DNA from 3 places in the Bradyrhizobium sp. WU425 genome. Region 2 is predicted to be linked to each of the others. Evidence: predicted binding sites of a transcription regulator. Region 2 holds the regulator's gene; each other region holds the start of a gene.
The links. Region 2 encodes LexA, which represses DNA repair genes until DNA is damaged. Its sites were predicted from a motif close to TGTTCNNNNTGTGTTCNG; they were not measured.

Region 1 (7,304 bases), 100 kb from region 2:
GCTTCATCGCGATGATGCCGGAGCGGCGGACATCGACGAAGTCGGACAGCTTGTTGCGCCGGACGTTGCCGCCTGTCGTGGCGAACATCACGTCGAGATTGCCCCAGGTGGACTCGTCCTCCGGCAGCGGCATGATGGTGGTGATGCGCTCGCCCTGCTCCAGCGGCAGGATGTTGATCAGCGCCTTGCCGCGCGCATTCGGCGCGGCCATCGGCAGGCGCCAGACTTTGATCTTGTAGACCTGTCCGCGCGAGGAGAAGAACAGCATCGGAGTATGCGTGGACGCCACGAACAGCCGGCTGACAAAATCCTCATCGCGGGTCTGCATGCCGGCGCGGCCCTTGCCGCCGCGGCGCTGGGCCCGGTAGGCCGACAGCGGCACGCGCTTGACGTAGCCGGCGTGCGAGACGGTGACGACCATGTCCTCGCGCTGGATCAGGTCCTCGTCCTCGACCTCACCTTCCTGCTCGATGATGACGGTGCGGCGCGGGGTTGCGAACTCGGCCTTCACTTCGGCGAGCTCGGACTTGATGATGCCCAGCACGCGGTCGCGCGAGCGCAGGATGTCGAGATAGTCGGCGATCTCGCCGGCGAGCTTGTCGAGCTCCTCGCGGATTTCGTCGCGGCCGAGTGCGGTGAGGCGTTGCAGGCGCAGATCGAGAATGGCCCTCGCCTGCTCCATCGACAGCCGGATCGTGCCGTTCTCGCTGATGCGGTGGCGCGGATCGTCGATCAGCGTCAGCATGTCCTCGACGTCCCGGGCCGGCCAGTCGCGCGACATCAGGGTGTCGCGGGCGGTGGTCGGGTCGGGCGAGGTCCGGATGACGCGGATCATCTCGTCGATATTGGCGACTGCGATGGCGAGACCGACCAAAACATGGGCGCGATCTCGGGCCTTGGCGAGCAGGAACTTGGTGCGCCGCGTGACGACCCGCTCGCGGAAGTCGACGAAGATCGCCAGCAGGTCCTTCAGGTGCATGACCCGTGGACGGCCGCTGTCGAGCGCCACCATGTTGACGCCGAAGCTCGTCTGCAGCGGCGTGAACCTGTAGAGCTGATTGAGCACCACATCCGGCACGGCGTCGCGCTTCAATTCGATGACGACGCGGTAGCCGTCGCGATCGGATTCATCGCGCAGGTCGCCGATGCCCTCGATCTTCTTTTCCTTGACCAACTCGGCGATGCGCTCGACCATCGTCGCCTTGTTCACCTGGTAGGGAATCTCGGTGATGATGATCGCCTCGCGCTCCTTGCGGATGGTCTCGATCGCGACCTTGCCGCGCATCATGACCGAGCCGCGGCCGAGGTGATAGGCGGCGCGGATGCCCTGCCGTCCGAGGATGACGCCGCCGGTCGGGAAGTCGGGTCCCGGCACGATGTTGATGAGCTCGTCGATGGTGAGCGCGGGGTTGTCGATCAGCGCGACGCAGGCGTCGATGACCTCGCCGAGATTGTGCGGCGGGATGTTGGTCGCCATGCCGACCGCGATGCCGCCGGCGCCGTTGACGAGAAGGTTCGGGAACTTGGCTGGCAAGACCGACGGTTCGGTCTCGTTGTTGTCGTAGTTCGGCTGGAAGTCGACCGTGTCCTTGTCGATGTCGGCCAGCAGAGCCAGCGCCGCCTTCGTCAATCGGGCTTCGGTATAACGATAGGCAGCCGGGGGATCGCCGTCGACCGAGCCGAAATTGCCCTGGCCGTCGATCAGCGGCACGCGCATGGAGAAGTCCTGCGCCATCCGGACCATGGCGTCGTAGATCGACTGGTCGCCATGCGGATGATATTTACCGATGACGTCACCGACCACGCGGGCGGACTTGACGTACTTCTTGTCCGGCGTGTGCCCCTGCTCGTTCATCGAGTACAGGATGCGGCGATGCACCGGCTTCAGGCCATCGCGGGCGTCAGGCAGCGCCCGCGCCACGATCACGCTCATGGCGTAGTCGAGATAGGACTTCTTCATCTCCTCGAAGATGGAGACGGGGCGAATATCCGAGGGTTGCGCCGGCTGGTCGCCGGGCTTGTCGTCGTCGTCAGCCAAGGGGAAATCCGGTGAGGTTTTATCTGGGAATCATATAGCGCATCGAGCCTCTGATAACCACCCTCGCGGCGTTCTGGGAAGCGCTTTTTCCGCCTATTTTTCCAACAACTTAAGCCCTTGCGAGCGGTGTCTCGGACAGCACTCGCATCGGCCTTGCAAAATCGCCGCTCACGCGTGGAAAGCCGCGCGGTGAGCTTGCCGCGTCGGCGCGTTTGCCAAGCCGCAATCCGAGCTCACCCCAAACATGAAGCGGGCCCGGAAATGCCGAGCCCGTCCTGTCGATTAGTGGGATGTTCTGACATGAGATGAGAAGCGCCGCCCATCCGGCCGGGCGTCCGCATCAGGCGCCGCGTTCTTGGAGCGGAATCGCTCAGAACGGGATATCGTCGTCCATGTCGCTGTTGCGGCCACCGCCGCCGGCGGCAACAGGGCGCCGCGGCGCGCTGCTGACCGGACCGGAGGAGCCGAAATCGCCGCCCGGCTCGTCGCCGAAGCTGCCGCCTCCGCCACCGCCGCTACGACCGTCCAGCATCGTCAAGGTCGAGTTGAACCCCTGCAGCACGACTTCGGTCGAGTACTTTTCGACACCGCTCTGGTCGGTCCATTTGCGGGTCTGGAGCGCACCCTCGACGTAAATCTTGGCGCCCTTCTTCAGATACTGTTCGGCGACCTTGCAGAGCCCTTCATTAAAGATCACGACGCGGTGCCACTCGGTCTTTTCCTTGCGCTCGCCAGTCGCCTTGTCGCGCCACGTCTCCGAGGTCGCGACGCTCAGATTGGCGATCGGCCGCCCGTCCTGGGTGCGGCGGATTTCAGGATCCTTGCCGAGATTTCCAACCAGAATGACCTTGTTGACGCTTCCCGCCATCTCCGCTCTCCGCTCCGAATGCCACTGAATTCAAGAAGGCCGGTCCGCTCCCGCGTTCCGCCGTGCCTGTTGAGGCGACCCTATACGCTCGCCGAACACTTGCGGACGACGATCAGGCCGTCACCCTTCCGGTTATCCCCACATATAGCATCGACCTCCGGTTCGTTCCAGATTTGTTCTTGGCGAAGACAGATCTGAAGGCGTGGGATCGATCGGCCAAATGTGTTGCGGAAAGGCACACGTCGATTGGAACCTTTGTAGGTTCCCAAAAATGGAAGAAAGAACTTAACATTCAGCAAGTTATGGGTACTCGCACTGCCCCGGTATTGTTGCATTTGGGAGACGGACTCTGCCGCTCCGTAGAGCTACGGTTGCCTCGGACTTAGTTCATATGGGCCCTCGCGCCTGATCAGCCGCTTCGGGGACATAAGAAGCGGACGAAACCTGGGGAGACTGGCAATGAATAAGCTTCTTATTTGTACAATCGGTGCAGTGGCGATGGGCTTGTCGGCTCCCGCAAGCGCGGCGGACATGGCCGCGCGTCCCTACACCAAAGCCCCGCCGCCGGCGGTTGCCGCCATCTACGACTGGAGCGGCTTCTACATCGGCATCAACGGCGGCGGTGGCTCCAGCCACAAGTGCTGGGACTTCGTCACGCCCGCGACCGGCGTTCTCGTCGGCGAAGGCTGTCACAATGCAACAGGGGGCACCGTCGGCGGCCAGATCGGCTATCGCTGGCAGTCCGCCAATTGGGTGTTCGGTCTGGAAGGCCAGGGCAACTGGGCTGATTTCCGGGGCGACAACGTGAGCACCCTCTTCCCTGGTACCGCTTTGGTGACGGGTGATCGCAACCGTTCCCGCATCGACGCTTTCGGTCTCATCACCGGTCAGGTCGGTTACGCCTGGAACAACGTGCTGCTTTACGTGAAGGGCGGCGCCGCCGTCGTCGGTGACAAGTACGACATCTACGCTGCTGCGGGTACGCCCGGCGCGGGCGCGCTGTTGGCTTCGGCCCGGGAGACTCGCTGGGGTGGCACGGTCGGGGCCGGTCTGGAATTCGGCTTCGCCCCGAACTGGTCGCTGGGCTTTGAGTACGACCACATCTTCCTTGGCGATCGCACGATCGGCTTCACAACGCCCGCGGGTGCGGTATTCGGCAGCGACCGGATTCGCCAGGACGTAGACATGGGCCTGGTGCGCTTGAACTATCGCTGGGGCGGTCCGGCCATCGCAAGGTACTGATCGCGCTGGACATATCGCACTTCGAAGGCCGGCCTTGCGCCGGCCTTTTGCTGTGCAGTCCTCCGATATTAATCGGTCAATAACCGTTCCGTTTTCCGACCGTTGTTGCTTTTGAGTGACACAACTTGCGGCTTCACTGGTGTAAGTACGGCATCAGTTGGGCAAGTGAGTCCGATGCCCTCCCTATCGTGGAAGGCACAATCAGAAACTGGGACTGGGATTAGTTGAAAATGAAAAAGGTTTTGTTGGCTTCGGCCTGTTTGTTCGCTCTCGCCGCCCCGGCTTCGGCCGCTGATCTCGCGGCGCGCCCCTACACCAAGGCCCCGGTGGCCATGGCTTCGGTCTACAACTGGACCGGCTTCTACCTCGGTATCGTCGGTGGCGGCGCTTGGGAAAATTCCTCGACCGACCCGAAGATGAAGGGCGGCTTCGTCGGCGGTACTGCCGGCTACAACTGGCAGACCGGCAATGTCGTGCTCGGCGTCGAGGCCGATGGTTCCTGGGCTGATGTCAGCGCGTCGGTCACCGGCCCCGTTGCCGTCCCCGGCTTCGGCCTCGTCAGCACCACCCTCAGCTCCAAAACCGATGCGATGGGAACCGTGCGCGGCCGCATCGGCTACGCCGTCAACAACGTCCTGTTCTACGGCACCGGTGGTTACGCCTGGATCGACAACAAGCTCAGCGTCAGCGCGCTCGGCGTGACCGTTTCCGACAGCAAGTGGCACTCCGGCTGGACCGTCGGTGCGGGCGTCGAAGCGTTCTTCGCTCCGCAGTGGTCGGTCAAGGGCGAGTACCTCTTTCGCAGCCTCGGCGGCGAGACCTACTTCTCGGGCGCCCTGCCCTCCGGCACGCTCGAGTTTCACACCGTGCAGGTCGGCGTGAACTATCACTTCGGGGGCCCGGTGGTCGCCAAGTACTGAGTTCAGTACTTAGCCCCAACGCCATCCGCGTTACGAAAGGCCGGCCTTGTGCCGGCCTTTTTGTTTTGTCGGGCACGTTGCCGCGCAGTTCCACCCTGCTCCTGCCAGATGCCGCCAGTGCGCCAACAATCCGTTGACGATTCGCAAGTCCCACTGGAAATCCGTCTCCGTTCTTCCTACGTTCGCTGACAACCCCATCGGCGCCGATCCCGGTTCCGGGCGAAGCGCGCCTTTTTCGTTGGCGCGATCGCGCGCCTTTGGGATTCCTTGAGGGCAACCCGGATGGATGAAGTGATCAAGGCGAAGCGCCAACAGCAGAACGTGGGATCAAACCTGCGCGCAATTACCATCCGTGGCGCGCGCGAGCACAATCTCAAGAACGTCGATGTCGAGATTCCCCGCGACAAGCTGGTGGTGTTCACGGGGCTGTCGGGCTCCGGCAAATCCTCGCTCGCGTTCGACACCATCTACGCCGAAGGCCAGCGCCGCTACGTCGAATCGCTGTCTGCCTACGCCCGCCAGTTCCTGGAGATGATGCAGAAGCCCGACGTCGACCAGATCGACGGCCTGTCGCCGGCGATCTCGATCGAGCAGAAGACGACGTCGAAGAACCCGCGCTCCACCGTCGGCACGGTGACCGAAATCTACGATTACATGCGCCTGCTGTGGGCGCGCGTCGGCGTGCCCTATTCGCCCGCCACCGGCCTGCCGATCGAGAGCCAGATCGTCTCGCAGATGGTCGATCGCGTGCTGGCGCTGCCCGAGGGCTCGCGCCTCTATCTGCTCGCGCCGGTCGTGCGCGGCCGCAAGGGCGAGTACCGCAAAGAGCTTGCCGAATGGCTCAAGAAGGGCTTTCAGCGCGTCAAGATCGACGGCGCCTTCCACGAGCTCGCCGAAGCCCCTGTTCTCGACAAGAAATTCCCGCACGACATCGACGTCGTCGTCGATCGCATCGTGGTGCGCCCCGACATCGGCCAGCGCCTCGCCGAAAGTTTCGAGACCGCGCTGAAACTTGCCGAGGGCCTCGCCGTCATCGAATTCGCGGATGCGCCGGCTGCGGCAGCACCCGCGGAAGAGAGGAAGAAGACCGCAAAGATCCACGACAAGAGCGGACCCGAGCGCATGCTGTTCTCGGAAAAGTTCGCCTGCCCGGTGTCCGGCTTCACCATCCCCGAGATCGAGCCCCGGCTGTTCTCGTTCAACAACCCCTATGGCGCCTGTCCTGCGTGCGGCGGCCTCGGCGTCGAGCAGCATGTCGACGAAGACCTCGTCATTCCCGACAAGGAGCTCGCCATTGGCAAGGGCGCAATCGCGCCCTGGGCCAAATCCTCGTCGCCCTATTACATTCAGACGCTGACTGCGCTCGGCAAGCACTACAAGTTCACGCTGACCACCAAATGGAAGGATCTGCCCAAGAAGACGCAGAACGCGATCCTCCATGGCTCCGGCGAGGACGAGATCAAGTTCTCCTACGAGGACGGCGTCCGCTCCTACGACACCAAGAAGCCGTTCGAGGGCGTCATCACCAACATCAACCGCCGCTATCGCGAGACCGAGAGCGAGTGGGCGCGTGAGGAGCTGGCGAAGTACTTCCACGACGTGCCCTGCGAGGCGTGCCACGGCTTTCGGCTGAAGCCCGAGGCGCTTTGCGTCAAGATCGGCGGCAAGCATATCGGCGACATCTCCGAGATGTCGGTGAAGGGCGCCGGCGCGTGGTTCGAGACCGTGCCGGAGGCGCTGAACACCCAGCAGAACGAGATCGCCGGCCGCATCCTCAAGGAGATCCGCGAGCGCCTCACCTTCCTGCTCGACGTCGGCCTCAACTACCTCACGCTCTCCCGCTCCTCCGGCACGCTCTCCGGCGGCGAAAGCCAGCGCATCCGGCTGGCTTCGCAGATCGGCTCGGGGCTAACAGGCGTGCTCTACGTGCTCGACGAGCCCTCGATCGGCTTGCACCAGCGCGACAACGCGCGCCTGCTCGACACGCTCAAGAGACTTCGTGACCTCGGCAACACCGTGATCGTGGTCGAGCACGACGAGGACGCGATCCTGCTCGCCGACCACGTGCTCGACATCGGCCCCGGCGCCGGCATGCATGGCGGCAACATCATCGCCGAAGGCACGCCCGCCGAGATCATGCGCAACCCCAACTCGCTGACGGGCAAATATCTCACCGGCGAGCTCGAGGTCGAGGTGCCCGAGCGGCGCCCGCCGAACCATCGCCGCACCATCAAGG
Region 2 (7,304 bases):
CGTCGGCATCGGCCGGCTGCAATGCTGGGCGCTGGCGGCGGCCGGCGAAGCCGGCGTGGCGCGCATGCTGGAACTGCTCGAGGACGAAGTGCTGCGCTGCCTCGGCCTCTTGGGTGCGACCTCGTTCGCCGAGGTCAACAAATCCTGCCTGCACCAGGCGACCGCAACCAACGCGCCGAGTGTGTTCAGCGCGTTTCCGCTGTTCGACCACGAGCCGTATCGATACTGAGTGAAAGGACGCAGGTGACATCGCTCTCTCCCGGCAGCGCGGATGCGCTCCTGTTCGATCTCGGCCGCGTCGTGCTCGATATCGATTTCTCCAAGGCGATCGCCTGCTGGGCGGGACATGCCGGCTGCAAGCCCGAAGCCATCGTCGCGCGCTATGTGCGGGACAGCGAAGCCTATCGGTTGCACGAGATGGGGAAGATCAGCGATGAGGACTATTTCGCCTCATTGCGAGCCTCGCTCGGAATCGGCATTTCGGATGCGCAGTTCCTGGAAGGCTGGAACGCGATTTTCGCCGGCGAAATGCCTGACATCGCCGAGCTGCTGCCGCGCGCAGCGAAACAGATGCCGCTCTATGCTTTCTCCAACACCAACCGGCCGCACGTGGACCATTTCTCGAGGGAATATGCCGACCTCCTCGGCCATTTCCGCGAGCTGTATTTGTCGTCCAGCATCGGCCTGCGCAAACCGGATGCGGAGGCCTTCGACCACGTCGTTGCGGCGATCGGCGTGCCCGCCGGGCGCATCGTGTTCTTCGACGATCTTGCCGAAAACATCGAGGGAGCGCGCGCGCGCGGCTTGACGGCGGTGCATGTGACCTCGCCGCGTGACGTCGGGAACGCATTGAAGGCATTGGGCATTTGACGACGGTCCGTTGTCGCGAAACCCACGACGGCACGGCCCGACGGACCAATTTTGAAAAATTGAGGAACCGGATCACTTTGTACATTTTTATACAGAGTTCCGGGAACGGAATACCGCCTTCCGGACTCTTAGAGTCCGTTGGGACTTCTACGGACGGATGCATCATCGTGCTGGGCAAAACCTACCTCACCAAGCAGGCCTCTCTTCTTCTTGAATTCGCGAGGACAACTTCAGATTCGGACCTTTCCGCCAAGCTTGTGAGCAAGGCCGCCGACCTGAAATCCCAAGCCGACCCGCTGCCCGACAAGGATCAGGGATCCAAGGCGCCCGACGTAACTCCCGGGCAGGCAGGGAGCTGATCGATTCAGGCCATGGCGCGTTCTCGCCTTGCCATGATTTTCGTCGCTTCCATGACCACTCTCCTGCCGATCTGTGACCTCCTTCGGATCATGCCGCGACGCGCTTGATCCTGCCTTCCGGAACAATGTGAAGGGGCGGGATGACTGTGCCTGCTCAGCCGCTTTTGCCTCTGCGCCTGCGCTCGGCTAGAAGACGTGCGGAACATTCGCCCGAACGTGCCGAGCAGGAGTTTTCGCCGTGGCCTTGATGCCGGTTTCTGACGCGCTTGCCGCGGTGCTGGCGGGTGCAGAGCCGCTGCCGGAAGAAATGATTTCCCTCGACGAGGCCTACCATCGCGTGCTCGCGCGTGACGTCGTGGCGCGGCGCACGCAGCCGCCGCAGGCGATGTCGGCGATGGACGGCTACGCGGTGCGCGCGGCCGATGCCGCGACGATCGATTCGGAGCTCACCGTCATCGGCGAAGTCGCAGCGGGCCGACCGTTCGAGGGGACGGTCGGAGCCGGCGAGGCCGTGCGGATCTTCACCGGCGGCGTCGTTCCCTTTGGCGCGGACGCCGTCGTGATCCAGGAGGACACGGTCGCCGCCGGCAAGCGGATCACGATCAAGGAAGCCGCAATCGCCGGCCGGCACATCCGCCCCGCCGGCGTCGATTTCCGCGAGGGCGACGTGCTCCTGCGCAAGGGAAGCCGTTTGACCGAGCGAGACCTCGCGCTCGCCGCCGGGATGAATCATCCGCACCTTGCCGTTGTCAGGCGTCCGAAAGTCGCGATTCTCGCCACCGGCGACGAGCTGGTGATGCCGGGCACCACGCCCGGCCACGGCCAGATCGTCTATTCCAACGGCTACGCCCTGCACGCGCTCGCCCGCAGCGAGGGCGCCGAGACCATCGACCTCGGTATTGCCGCCGACACGCTGGAGGCGACCACCGCCGGCATCCGCCGCGCCCGCGAGAGCGGCGCCGACGTCCTGATCACGACCGGCGGCGCATCGGTCGGCGACCACGATCTGGTCCAGCAGGCACTGCGGGACGAAGGCATCGCGATGGCGTTCTGGAAGATCGCGATGCGGCCAGGCAAGCCAATGATGCACGGGCGACTCGGCGCAATGGGTGTGATCGGCCTGCCGGGCAATCCCGTATCGTCCTACGTGTGCGCTTTCCTGTTCATGGTGCCGCTGATTCGCGCCCTGTCGGGCCGTTCAGTGATTCACCATCGCCGTGAACGCGCCGTGCTCGGCCGCGACGTCGGCGCCAACGACCAGCGCGAGGACTATCTGCGCGCGCATCTTGAGGAGCGTGACGATGGCACACGCGTCGTTGTTCCCGTCAATCATCAGGACTCTTCGCTGCTTGCGAATCTCGCTGCAGCACAGGTACTTCTCGTCCGCGCACCATTCGCGCCGAAGGCCGAAGCCGGCACGGCTTGCGAAGTGTTGCGGCTCCCCGTCTGAGCGCCCCCGCAACGCGCGTTCCGCGCACTTTGCTCTGTTCACGGTAAATTAAGCAGTTGCGGAACATGTATCGAACATATAGTGTCTGTTCATGATTTGTTTCGAGCATGCAGCGGCTTATGGCCGAATTCAGCGTCTCGGAATCGGACGACATCAACCGGGGGACTTTGGTCGAGATGTTAACGCGCAAACAATACGAGCTTCTGCGGTTCATCAGTGAACGTCTGAAGGAAAGCGGCGTGCCGCCCTCCTTCGACGAGATGAAGGATGCGCTCGATCTGCGCTCGAAGTCGGGCATCCATCGCCTGATCACGGCGCTCGAGGAGCGTGGCTTCATCCGACGCCTGCCCAACCGCGCCCGTGCGATTGAAGTCATCAAGCTGCCGGAGCTCCAGGCAGCCGCTGGCAGCCGCCGCGGCTTCACGCCGAGCGTCATCGAGGGCAATCTCGGCAAGGTGCGTGCGAGCGCGAGCCTGCCCGCTGACGAGGGCGAACGTCCCGTCGCGGTGCCGGTGATGGGCCGCATCGCGGCCGGCACGCCGATCGAGGCGTTGCAGACCCGCAGCCATACTATCAGCGTACCGCCTGACATGCTCGGCTCGGGCGAGCATTACGCGCTGGAAGTGCGCGGCGACTCGATGGTCGAAGCCGGCATTCTCGACGGCGACATGGCCCTGATCCAGCGCAACGAGAGCGCCGATACCGGCGACATCGTGGTGGCGCTGATCGACGACGAGGAAGCGACGCTGAAGCGCTTCCGCCGTCGCGGCGCCTCGATCGCGCTCGAGCCCGCCAACGCGGCCTATGAGGTCCGCATCCTGCCGCCCAACCGGGTGAAGATTCAGGGCAAGCTGATCGGGCTTTACCGGAAGTACTGATACCGGGAGTCTTTCTATCGGCAGTACTTCATATCGGAAGCACTTCATGCCGGAGGTGCTTGGCGCCTCGCGCGCTTCCGATCGGCATCGCCGGTCAGAGATTGGAGCGGATCATCGTCCGCTCCGGCTGGATAGCCTTTCTGGTTCTGCACAGACTATCCGGCCCCTCCTCCAACGCTGGCTCCTCGCCACGCCGACGAAGCAGCACCGCTTCAAGCAGCACCGCTTCGCGGCTCGGTTGTTCGAGGAAACAGCGACCAGCGGTCAAGTTCGGCCGTTGCAGCCAAGTTGGCAATGTTCGCGTACGCGCCTCCCGAATGCATCGCGGCGAGCTTTGTTCCTATTGAATTCGGGAAAGATAATGTGATCGCGGCTTGCGGAAGCCAGCCGCAGATTTGCCCACAACCAAGCAGAGCGTTCGTGCTTCCACTCTGATAGAGGCCTGCGCCTCGATAAGAGACGCGGGTTGCTATCCCAGCATGAGGAGCACCCGATGTGTGACTACAGCCTACATGCCGTCGCGTCGCGCCCCGCCGAAGTCGGCGAGACGATCGTCACGACAAGCTTCCGCGGCACCTCGACGCGCGGCTTCGCCTCTGCAGCCGATCCGTCTGTTGCCGTCTGCCTGCTGCCGGGGACGGAGCTCGCCTTCGCCGACGACGTCCGCTACGACAATCGCTGGATCTGGACGCGCACCATCAATTCCCGCGTGGGCAAGTTCGGCAAGATCGATCCGCACGTTCCCGACCGCCATCATGATGCGATCGAATTCCCCGACGGCAAATACGTGCTGGTGACGCAGCTCGTCGAAGGCCAGCGCGCGACGGTGCTGCAACTGCCGGTGACTCAGTCGGTCACCGAGCGCGAGCACAAGGCGCAGATCACCGCCGACAGGCAGCCGACCGTCACGCACCTGCCGATCGGCTGACAGAGCCGCCCTCCGGCTACGAAGTCGGAGGTCAGGATTGAATCGCCATCGCCGGCCGTGGCCGGCGAGATGGTGTGGTTTGCACCCCGCGAATCCGAACGGACGCACCGAACCACTGCGTTGCTCCGCACCATCAGATCAATCGTCGGCTTGCAGATCGGTGTCCGCCGGCGTTGCGTCCTTGATGCGAGGCGCGGTCGACTTTGGCGCGAGGCTGCCGTCGAAATCACCCTCGCCGGCGCCGGCCGGCAACCAGGGGCGGCTCGTGCCTCTCGCCCTCACTGCCTGAACCACAAAACCGTCACCACGCTGCGTCAGCGCCAGCGCGCTCTGGCTGGCGAGCCGCTGCCGATCGACCACCATCGCCGCGCAATCGGGCGGCGCGGGACGTGTCGTCACCACCAGGGCGGCCCGACTGCAATCGTCTGCGAGAGCGTCGACGCGCAGTGCCAGCGCGACCAGCCTCCCGTCGGCCAGTGGCGTCACGCAGCCGGATTCGTCGCAGGACACGCCATCGGCAAGCGAGGCTCTGCCCGCATCGCGCGGATCGGCGTCGGCAGCGAGCCATTCCTTGAGCAGAAAGCTGTCCTTGTTCGTCCTGATCAGGTGCAGATATCCGTCCCTGCCCCGCACCGCGACGCTGGCGCCATCCCCGGCAATCAGGATGTCGGGCTGCCGCGCCGACAGTCCCCAGAGGATCGCTGCCAGCAGCACCAGGGCGCCGGACCAGCGCAGCGGCGTGCGCAACAAGCCGAGCACAATGATTCCCAGGCTCGCCGCGATCAGCGGCGCGATCCCGAACGCCGGGATGCGGCCCACCGCGCCCGGCAAGGACGCGACCCAGCGCGAGACCGCGACCATCCACTCGATGCCAATCCCCATCACCCACCAGAACACGCTGTCCAGCCCGAACGGCGCAGCAAGCAGCCCCAACAGCCCCGCCGGCATCACCAGCGCAGAGACCACCGGCATCGCGCCGAGATTGGCGAGCACGCCGAACGGCGTGACACGGTGGAAATGAAAGGCGGCATAGGGCGTGGTCGCAAGTCCCGCAATCAGCGAAGCCATGAACAGCATCGCAATCTCGCGCCCACCCCACATCGCAATGCGCGCAGTCGCCGAATTGTCCGGCGAGGCAAACAAATTGGGCATGCCGATCTGCACCAGTGCGACCAAGCCGAGCGTTGCCGCAAACGACATCTGAAAACTCGGATGCACCAGCGCTTCCGGCGCGACCGCCAGCACGATCAGCGCAGCCACAGCAAGCGTGCGGAAGGTGATGGCGCGGCGATCGACCATCACCGCGATCAGCACCACCGCCGTCATGAAGAACGACCTTTGCGTGGCGACCTCCGCGCCCGACAGCAGCAGGTAGAACGCAGCGGCGACCAGCGCGGCGGCGGCCGACCATTTCTTGATGGCGAAGCCGGCCGCCAATCCGGGGATCAGAGCGAGCAGCGCGCGCACCGCGAAGAACACGACGCCGGCAACGACGGCCATGTGATAACCGGAGATCGAGAGCACGTGGCCGAGGCCGGAGATGAACATCGCATCGTTGACGGGCGTGGTGATCGCATCGCGCCGCCCGGTGAGCAGCGCGGTCGCGATCGCCCGATTGTCGCCGTCGAGCGTCGCCCGGATGCGGGCATCGATCGCATCGCGCAGGCCTTGCATGAAGGCCGCGTAACGCAGCCGTAAGCCGCCGGTCTCAGGCGGCGACGCCACCGTGATGGCGCCCATCGCGAAGCCGGAGGCGCCGATGCCCTGGAAGAACATGTCACGCGAAAAGTCGTAGCTGCCGGGCCGCACCGGCGCGAGTGGCGGCATCAGCCGTGCCTTCAGCTGAACGAAGCTACCGACCTCCGGCGCGGTGCCCTTGCGGACCGACAGGCGCACGCGCTCGAGCCTGACGTCGCTGCGCTGCGCCTCCATCGCCGTGACGCGCAGCACGAAACGATCGGTACGCTCGCGGATGTCGCGAGCCTCGACGAAGCCCGACAACGACACCGAATAGAGCGCCCTTGCCAGCACCGGGTGGGCGATGCGCGCCGTCTTCCAGGTTGCGACGGCAAAGCCGGCCGCGACCGCCGCGATCATGATGGCCGGGGCGAACAGCCGGCTCCGCCGCAACAGAGCCGCGCCAAGCAGGAGCGCGATGGCGGTCGTGGCAACGACCCACAGCACCGGCTCATGATCGGCAGAGAAATAAAGCGCGATGCCGCAGCCAAACGCGACGGGCACCCACGGCAACAGCCGCCCGGCGCCCGCCTCGGCGCGCAGCCAGGCGCGGAGGGTCTCGGCCAGCGATGTCCAGAGGTCGAGGCCTGCAGGCGCGAGGCCGCCCGCGGACGCGGCGCGGCCCGCGGGCCACGTCCCCGCGATCCCCTGCGATCGTACCGGCCGGCCCGGCTCGGCCATTCCCTGCACTCGATGATACGCAACGAAGCCAGAAGCTACCGGAACGTGCAGGTGGGCGGATAGCGGTACGGATCAGGAACGAAGGGGCGCGGCCGCTACTTTTCCTCTTCCATCGTCACGGCCACATCCGCCTTGGCCGACAGCCTGACCTTGTTGCCCTCGATATCGGCGACGAGGCCCTTGTCGATGAAGTGATGATGGCCCTTGTGGCTGCCCTCGCCGCTGTCCTTCTTGGTCAGCTTGATGCGATTGCCTTCGACCTTGTCGACGGTGCCGATGTGGACGCCGTCGGCGCCGATCACTTCCATATGCTCTGCGATGTTCTGCATGGTGGGTTCCTTGTTGGACCCACCCCAACGCGCGGGGAGCACGTTCGTTCTCTCACGAGAATGACGAAGCCG
Region 3 (7,304 bases), 1.5 Mb from region 2:
TGGGCGTCTTCAGAAACCGCTCGGCATTGGCTTCCAGCTTCCGGCCGATCGCCTCGATCGTGGTCTTTTCCCGGATGCAGGTCAGCACGTCCTGGAGGGGACGGCGCGCGGGGTGGTGATAGAGCACCTCGTTGGTCGCAAGCAGCGGCACTTTTGCTTTTGCGGCGAGATCATCGAACTGCGCGAGGCGACGGCGATCGTCGCCGCGATAGACCAGACTCGCCGCCAGCCACACGCCCTCGGCGCGACTTGCCTTCAGCTTGGCGAGGATGTCCTGCGCTTGCGCCGCATCGAAGCGATGCGGCAGCGTCAGGATCAGGAGCTGGCCTTCGGAAAACGCAAGGAGATCGGCGAAGGTGAGATGGCATTCGCCCTTCGCGATCCGCGTGATGTCGTCGCCGCGCTTGCCCCGGGTGAGAAGCTGGCACAGCCGGCCATAGGCGGCGCGGTCACACGGATAGACCAGGATATCCGGCGTGCCGTCGATGAAGACGATGCGGGTGCCGATCAGAAGCTTCGGCTTGTGCAGCACCTTGTCATTGTCGAGCTCCTTGTAGGCACGCACCACACCGGCGAGCGTGTTGTGATCGGCAATGCCGATCGCGGGAATGCCCAGGATGCTGGCCTGGTGTACATAGTCGCGCGGATCCGAGCCGCCGCGCAGGAAGGAGAAATTCGTGGTGATGCCGATCTCGGCATAAGCGGGCGTGTTCATGCGAAGAGACCGTGCACATACCAACCGGGAGGAGCGGGCTTGCCGTCGTCGTCGAAGCACTCCCCCTCGTAAAGACCGTCGCGAAAGATCCAGAAGCGTAGGCCTTCGGCATCCTCGATACGAAAATAATCCCGTGTCAGTTGCTTGCCGTCCTGCCGCCACCATTCCATGGCGATGCGCTCGGGGCCCTCCACCCGCACCACCGCATGCTGCGCGCGGCGCCAGGTGAATTGATGCGGCGGCCCGTCGGGCACGGTCGCGAACGGCACATTGATCGGCTCAGGCTTGTCGAACAACCGCAACGGACGCAGCGGCGGCTCACCCTCGGTGCGCGCGGGCCATTCGGCCTGCATGGCCACGGCGAGATGATGCTGGGCAGGCGCCGCCAGCACCGCACATTCAGGGATATGGGTATCCTCAGGCAGGTGCACGACGACGCGCTTTCCGCCGATGCGCGCGGCGATGCGGTCGATCAGCGCGGCAAGCTCGTCATTGTCGTGGACATGGGCGTCGAGATCGCGCTGCTCCTGCACCACGATCTCGGTGCGGCTTGCCGACAGCCGCACCATGTCGAAGCCGAAGCCGGGATCGAGGGGATCGGCGAGTGCATCGAGACGCTCGCGGAACAGCCGGTCGACGACCGCGCTCCGCGTCACGGGACGTCCGGTTTCGACCATGATGGCGCGCACCGCGCCGTCGGTACGGAAGAAGGCAGCTTCCAGGCGGCGCGCGCCCTTGCCCTGCTTCTCCATCGACGCGATCAACGTATCCGCCAGGCGCGACAGCGTCATCGCGATCATGGTGTCGGTCGCGATCGGCTCGGCAAAGCGTTTCTCCACGATGTAATCAGGCGGCGGCTTTCGTGGATTGATCGGCGCATCGCCCTGCCCCAGCGCATGCGCGAGCAGCGTGGAGAACCGCGCACCGAACCGCGCCGTGATTTCGCTCGGCGTGCGCGAGGCGACATCGCCGATGGTCTTCAGGCCGGCGCGTCGCAGACCGGTGGTAATGGCCTCACCCGCGCCAAGTGCGGACACCGGAAACCGACTGATTGCCGCCGCCTCCTCGCCATCGGCAACGATGGTCCCTGAAGATTGCCGCGTCAGCGTGCGCGCGCAGACCGAGGTGCCGGCGATCGCCGCGCTGACGGCAAAGCCCTGGCGGTCGAGGGCGCGGACAAGGGTTTGCAACAGCGCAGCCTCGCCGCCGAACAGATGCGCGCAGCCGGTGATGTCGAGGAACAGCCCGTGCGGCGGATCGAGTGCCACCAGCGGCGTGAAACGATCGCACCAGTCGGCGATGTCGCCGATCGTCTTGGCATCGGCCACGGCATCGGCGTCGAACACCTTTAAATCAGGACACATCGCCCGGGCATTGGCCAAAGGCTGGCCGATATGCAGACCGAGGCGCTCGGCCGCCTCGTCCAGCGCATGGATCACCAGCGCGTTGCTGTCCTTGGCAACGACGATGCTGGGCGCATTATTTTCATGCAGTCCGACGTTGCCGAAGAACCGCTGGATCCGATCGATGGGCAGGCGCGGCAGCCACAGGCTGAGGATACGCCGACGATTCAGAGAACTGGCACTCATCACATTTCCATTCCATGATCCACCGGCCGCACGGGCCATGACGATTGCGCAGGAGCTCGGCATCGAAGCGCGGCGCCCCCCAGGCACTCCACATCGCGCCCGGCGGCGAATGCGCCGCGCGCAGCATCCATCTGGTCTCGGCGGTTGAGGGTAAAGGTTGCGCGGCCATCCGCAGCAGCAAGCCGGTGACACCAGAAGACTGCGCAGCCAGCGTCAGCTTGCGGCTCGCAACCAGATCGAACTGCCGCGTCTCGCCCCAGAGCTCGAGCACGATCGCACCCAGCGCGTCGCAGGCGAGCGCATCGGCCGCCGTGCGCAACGCACTCTCCACGTCGGCGGCGCGCACCATCACCATGCGGCGCGGATCGAGACCGATCTCGGTGAGCCCGCTCATCGACAGCGCACCGGTTTCAATTTCTGAAAAATCCTGCCGCACCCACAGCAGCGGTTTGCGTGCCGTCACGCGCCCCGCAAGTCCGGTGACAAAGCCCGTCGCGGCCGCGCCCTGACGTCCTTCGCAAAATACCTCGTGGATTGCCGCGCGTGCGAGCCCGCCCTTCAGCGCGCTGTCGGCCTCGCGATGGCCGAGCGCGACACGGTCGCGATGATGCACGACCTCCGCCGTCTCGATGCGCTCGATCTGGCCGCGCAAGGCTGCAAGCGCGCTTGTTCGTGCGCCGCTCATATACGCCGCTCCTCAAGGGTGATTGCCGATGGCTCTCAAAAAGAGAACCAGCGGCTAGCTCATTTGTTCATGATATGTTCTAATATAAAGCTAACGACGCCCCGGGAGTCAATCGAATTGGCGGGCCTTGGGATTCATGAGCTGAATCAAAGGGATTCCAATATGGACGTGCAACGCAAGCTGGAAATCCTGGCGGACGCCGCCAAGTACGACGCGTCCTGCGCCTCCAGCGGCACCGAGAGGCGGGATTCCAGCGACGGCAAGGGCATGGGATCGACCGCGCCCGGCATGGGCATTTGCCATTCCTACGCGCCGGACGGTCGCTGTATCTCGCTGCTCAAGGTGCTGCTGACCAACGCCTGCAATTACGACTGCCTCTATTGCGTCAACCGGGCCTCTTCCAACGTGCCACGCGCCCGCTTCACCATCGACGACGTCGTCAAGCTGACGCTCGACTTCTACCGGCGCAATTACATCGAAGGACTGTTTCTCTCCTCCGGCATCATCCGCAACCCCGACTACACCATGGAGCAGGTGGTAAGCGTCGCGCGCAAACTGCGCGAGGAGCATCACTTCCGTGGCTACATCCATCTCAAAACAATCCCCGAGGCCGACGATGCATTGATCTCCGAGGCCGGCAAATATGCCGACCGTCTCTCCATCAACATCGAGATGCCGCAGGAGACGAGCCTGCAGCAATTCGCGCCCGAGAAGGACGTGCGCGCGATCCGCCGCACAATGGGCCGACTGCGGCTGAAGCTGGACGAGGCCGAGGAAAGCCGTAGCGCGAAGACGAAAGCCAAGCCGCAGCGCTTCGCACCGGCCGGCCAAAGCACGCAGATGATCGTCGGCGCCGACGCGGCCTCCGACCACACTATCCTCCACACCAGCGCCAATCTCTACAGTTCATACAGGCTGAGGCGCGTCTATTATTCCGCGTTCAGCCCGATCCCCGATGCCAGCCGCGCGCTGCCTCTGCGCGCGCCGCCCTTGCTGCGCGAGCACCGACTCTACCAGGCCGATTGGCTGATGCGGTTCTACGGCTTCGACGTCGGCGAGATCGTCGACGACAGTGCGATGCTGCCGCTCGACATCGATCCAAAACTCGCCTGGGCGCTGCGCCACCGCGACCGCTTCCCGCTCGACGTCAACCGGGCCAGCCGCGAGGAATTGTTGCGCGTGCCGGGCTTCGGCACCAAGGCGGCCGAGCGCATCATCGCGGCGCGCCGCACGACCACCATCCGCGTCGCCGATCTCGCGCGGCTGCATGTGCCCCGGAACAAAGCGCTGCCGTTCATCGTGCTGAGCGATCACCGGCCCGCGCCGCACCGCCTCGACGAGGCACGGCTGATCGAACGGTTCAAGCCGAAGGCCACACAACTGGGATTTGGCTTCTGATGCAGTACATCACCCTCGAGAACGAAACCGATTTCGACGGCTGGCGCAAAGCCGCGCGTAGCCTCGTGCTTCACCAAATGAAACCGGTCGATGTCACCTGGACCGTGCAGGGCGGCGAAGCGGAGCTGTTCGCGCCACCCTCGCCGTCTCCGCTGCCGGCCGGTGGCGATAGCACCTTCAACGTGCCAGCAAAATTCGTCGAGCTCGCCAAGGCCGCGATCCTGCATCGCGATCCCGAGCGTTTCGCGATCCTCTATCGCCTGCTGTTTCGGCTGAAGGACAATCACGACCTCATCGAGGTCGCGACCGATCTCGATGTCGCGCAAGTCACGGCCATGGCAAAGGCGGTCTACCGCGACGAGCAACAAGATGCATGCCTTCGTGCGCTTCCGCGAGATCGGCAGGGAACGCGAAGCACACTACGTCGCCTGGTTCGAGCCGGAGCATCATATCGTCGAGCTCGCCGCGCCGTTCTTCGCCAAGCGCTTCGCCGATATGCCCTGGTCGATCCTGACGCCGGATTTGTGCGCGCATTGGGATGGCCACGCGCTCTCGTTCACGTCAGGCGTCGGCAAGAGCGAGGCGCCGAGCGAAGACCGGCTGGAGGAAACCTGGCGGCGCTACTATGCCAGCATCTTCAATCCGGCCCGCCTGAAGGTGAAGGCGATGCAGACGGAGATGCCGAAGAAATATTGGAGGAACCTGCCCGAGGCTTCGATCATTAAGCCCTTGATCGAGGACGCCGAACGCATGACCGGCGCCATGATCGCCAATGCCGCAACCGATCCGCACAAGCCTCAAAAGCGGCCGGAGGCTCCGATGAAACGCAAGACCGCTGCCGACGATCTCGAAGCGCTCCGCGAGGAGGCCGCCCACTGCCGCGCCTGCCATCTCTACAAGGACGCGACCCAGACCGTATTCGGCGAAGGCCCGAAGTCCGCCAATATCATGCTGGTCGGCGAACAACCCGGCGACAAGGAAGACCTCGCGGGCCATCCCTTCGTCGGCCCGGCCGGCCAGATGCTCGACAAGGCACTGCAGGAGGCCGGCGTCGACCGCAAGAAGGTCTATGTCACCAACGCGGTGAAACACTTCAAATTCGTGCCGCGCGGCAAAATCCGCCTGCATCAAAAGCCGAATACACCGGAGATAAAGGCCTGCCGACAGTGGTATGAACGAGAAGTCTCCGTCATCCAGCCCGATCTCATCGTCGCGATGGGCGCGACCGCCGCGCAGAGCGTGTTCGGCAAGATCACCCCGATCGGAAAGAACCGCGGCCGGCTCATAGACCTGCCCGACGGTCACAAGGCGCTGGTGACCGTGCACCCGTCCTATCTGCTGCGGCTGCCCGATCCGGAAGCCAAGGCGCTGGAATATCAGCGCTTTGTTGAAGACCTGAAGATCGTCGCCGGTTTGCAGAAGAAAGCCGCGCGCGCCGCCTGAATACAGGCGGGAAAACCCCTTTCAGGCGCCGTCTGTCATCCAGCCTTCAAATCAATCGCGGACAATAGCCCTTACAGAAAGTTAAGGGGCGTCCAGACATGACCGATGTTGCATTCGACCGCGCGGTAGCAGATCCCGCGCCGATCCAGCCGGCCTCGCGGCCAAATCTCGACAAGGGCTTCAATCCGCTGACGATGATCCTGTTCTTCGGCATCCTCGCCGCGGGTCTGCTCTATGTGGCCTACAGCATCTATTCGGATGTCGATGCGACCGGCACGCGGGTCACGAGCTACCTGCCCTACATCCTCCTTATCGTTGCCCTCCTGATCGCGCTCGGTTTCGAATTCGTCAACGGTTTCCACGACACCGCCAACGCGGTCGCGACCGTGATCTACACCCATTCGCTTCCGGCCGAAGTCGCGGTGATGTGGTCGGGCCTCTTCAACTTCCTCGGCGTGCTGCTCTCGTCCGGCGCCGTGGCGTTCGGCATCGTCTCGCTGCTGCCGGTCGAGCTGATCCTGCAGGTCGGCTCCAGCGCCGGTTTCGCGATGGTGTTCGCGCTGCTGATCGCTGCGATCCTCTGGAACCTCGGCACCTGGTATTTCGGCCTGCCGGCCTCCTCCTCGCATACGCTGATCGGCTCGATCATCGGCGTCGGCGTCGCGAACGCGCTGATGCGCGGCCGCGATGGCACCTCGGGCGTGGACTGGGGCAAGGCTACGGAGATCGGCTATGCGCTTCTGTTGTCGCCACTGGTCGGCTTCGTCTGCGCCGCCGGCCTGCTTCTGCTGCTCAAGCTGATCATCAAGAACCCGGCGCTCTATGCCGCCCCCGAGGGTCACAAAGCCCCGCCGATGTGGATTCGCGGCCTGCTGATCCTGACCTGCACCGGCGTCAGCTTCGCCCATGGTTCGAACGACGGCCAGAAGGGCATGGGCCTGATCATGCTGATCCTGATCGGCACCGTGCCCACAGCCTATGCGCTCAACCGCGCATTGCCGGAGTCGCAGGTCGCCCAGTTCGCGAAGGTCTCGGATGCCGCCTCCAAGGTGGTTGCGGCCAAGGGCGCCGGCCATGCGATCATCGGCGATCCCCGTCCTGCGGTGACGCAGTACGTCACCTCGCATCACATCAGCGAAGGCACCTACCCTTCGCTGTCAGTGCTGGTGAAGGATGTCGGCGAGCAGGTCGCGAAATACGGTTCGCTGAACAAGGTGCCGGCGGAAGTCGTCGGCAACACCCGCAACGACATGTACCTGACTTCGGAAGGGATCCGATTCCTGATGAAGGACAAGGAAAACGACCTCAGCAAGGAAGAGGTCGCGACCTTGAACGCCTACAAGGGCGGGCTAGACAGCGCGACCAAGTTCATCCCGACCTGGGTGAAGGTCGCGGTCGCGATCGCGCTCGGTCTCGGCACCATGATCGGCTGGAAGCGCATCGTCGTCACCGTCGGCGAGAAGATCGGCAAGAC

Region 1: the regulator LexA is predicted to act here: its motif matches at 5,237-5,254, upstream of uvrA (excinuclease ABC subunit UvrA).
Region 3: the regulator LexA is predicted to act here: its motif matches at 3,054-3,071, upstream of BcanWU425_RS27275 (ImuA family protein).

What each region holds. Positions count from the first base shown of each region.
Region 1 is NZ_CP088089.1:4,184,057-4,191,360, reverse strand. It holds gene gyrA (DNA gyrase subunit A) at 1-2,038, opposite strand, end outside; gene BcanWU425_RS20340 (single-stranded DNA-binding protein) at 2,409-2,906, opposite strand; gene BcanWU425_RS20335 (outer membrane protein) at 3,366-4,148, shown strand; gene BcanWU425_RS20330 (outer membrane protein) at 4,379-5,068, shown strand; gene uvrA (excinuclease ABC subunit UvrA) at 5,351-7,304, shown strand, end outside.
Region 2 is NZ_CP088089.1:4,080,862-4,088,165, reverse strand. It holds gene BcanWU425_RS19850 (alpha-hydroxy acid oxidase) at 1-229, shown strand, start outside; gene BcanWU425_RS19845 (HAD family hydrolase) at 244-870, shown strand; gene BcanWU425_RS19840 (hypothetical protein) at 1,038-1,229, shown strand; gene BcanWU425_RS19835 (molybdopterin molybdotransferase MoeA) at 1,468-2,679, shown strand; gene lexA (transcriptional repressor LexA) at 2,856-3,557, shown strand; gene BcanWU425_RS19825 (hypothetical protein) at 4,051-4,485, shown strand; gene BcanWU425_RS19820 (ComEC/Rec2 family competence protein) at 4,624-6,903, opposite strand; gene BcanWU425_RS19815 (DUF2171 domain-containing protein) at 6,999-7,232, opposite strand.
Region 3 is NZ_CP088089.1:5,614,693-5,621,996, forward strand. It holds gene BcanWU425_RS27265 (error-prone DNA polymerase) at 1-715, opposite strand, end outside; gene BcanWU425_RS27270 (Y-family DNA polymerase) at 712-2,304, opposite strand; gene BcanWU425_RS27275 (ImuA family protein) at 2,201-2,989, opposite strand; gene BcanWU425_RS27280 (putative DNA modification/repair radical SAM protein) at 3,152-4,387, shown strand; partial or broken gene BcanWU425_RS27285 (UdgX family uracil-DNA binding protein) at 4,387-5,830, shown strand; gene BcanWU425_RS27290 (inorganic phosphate transporter) at 5,929-7,304, shown strand, end outside.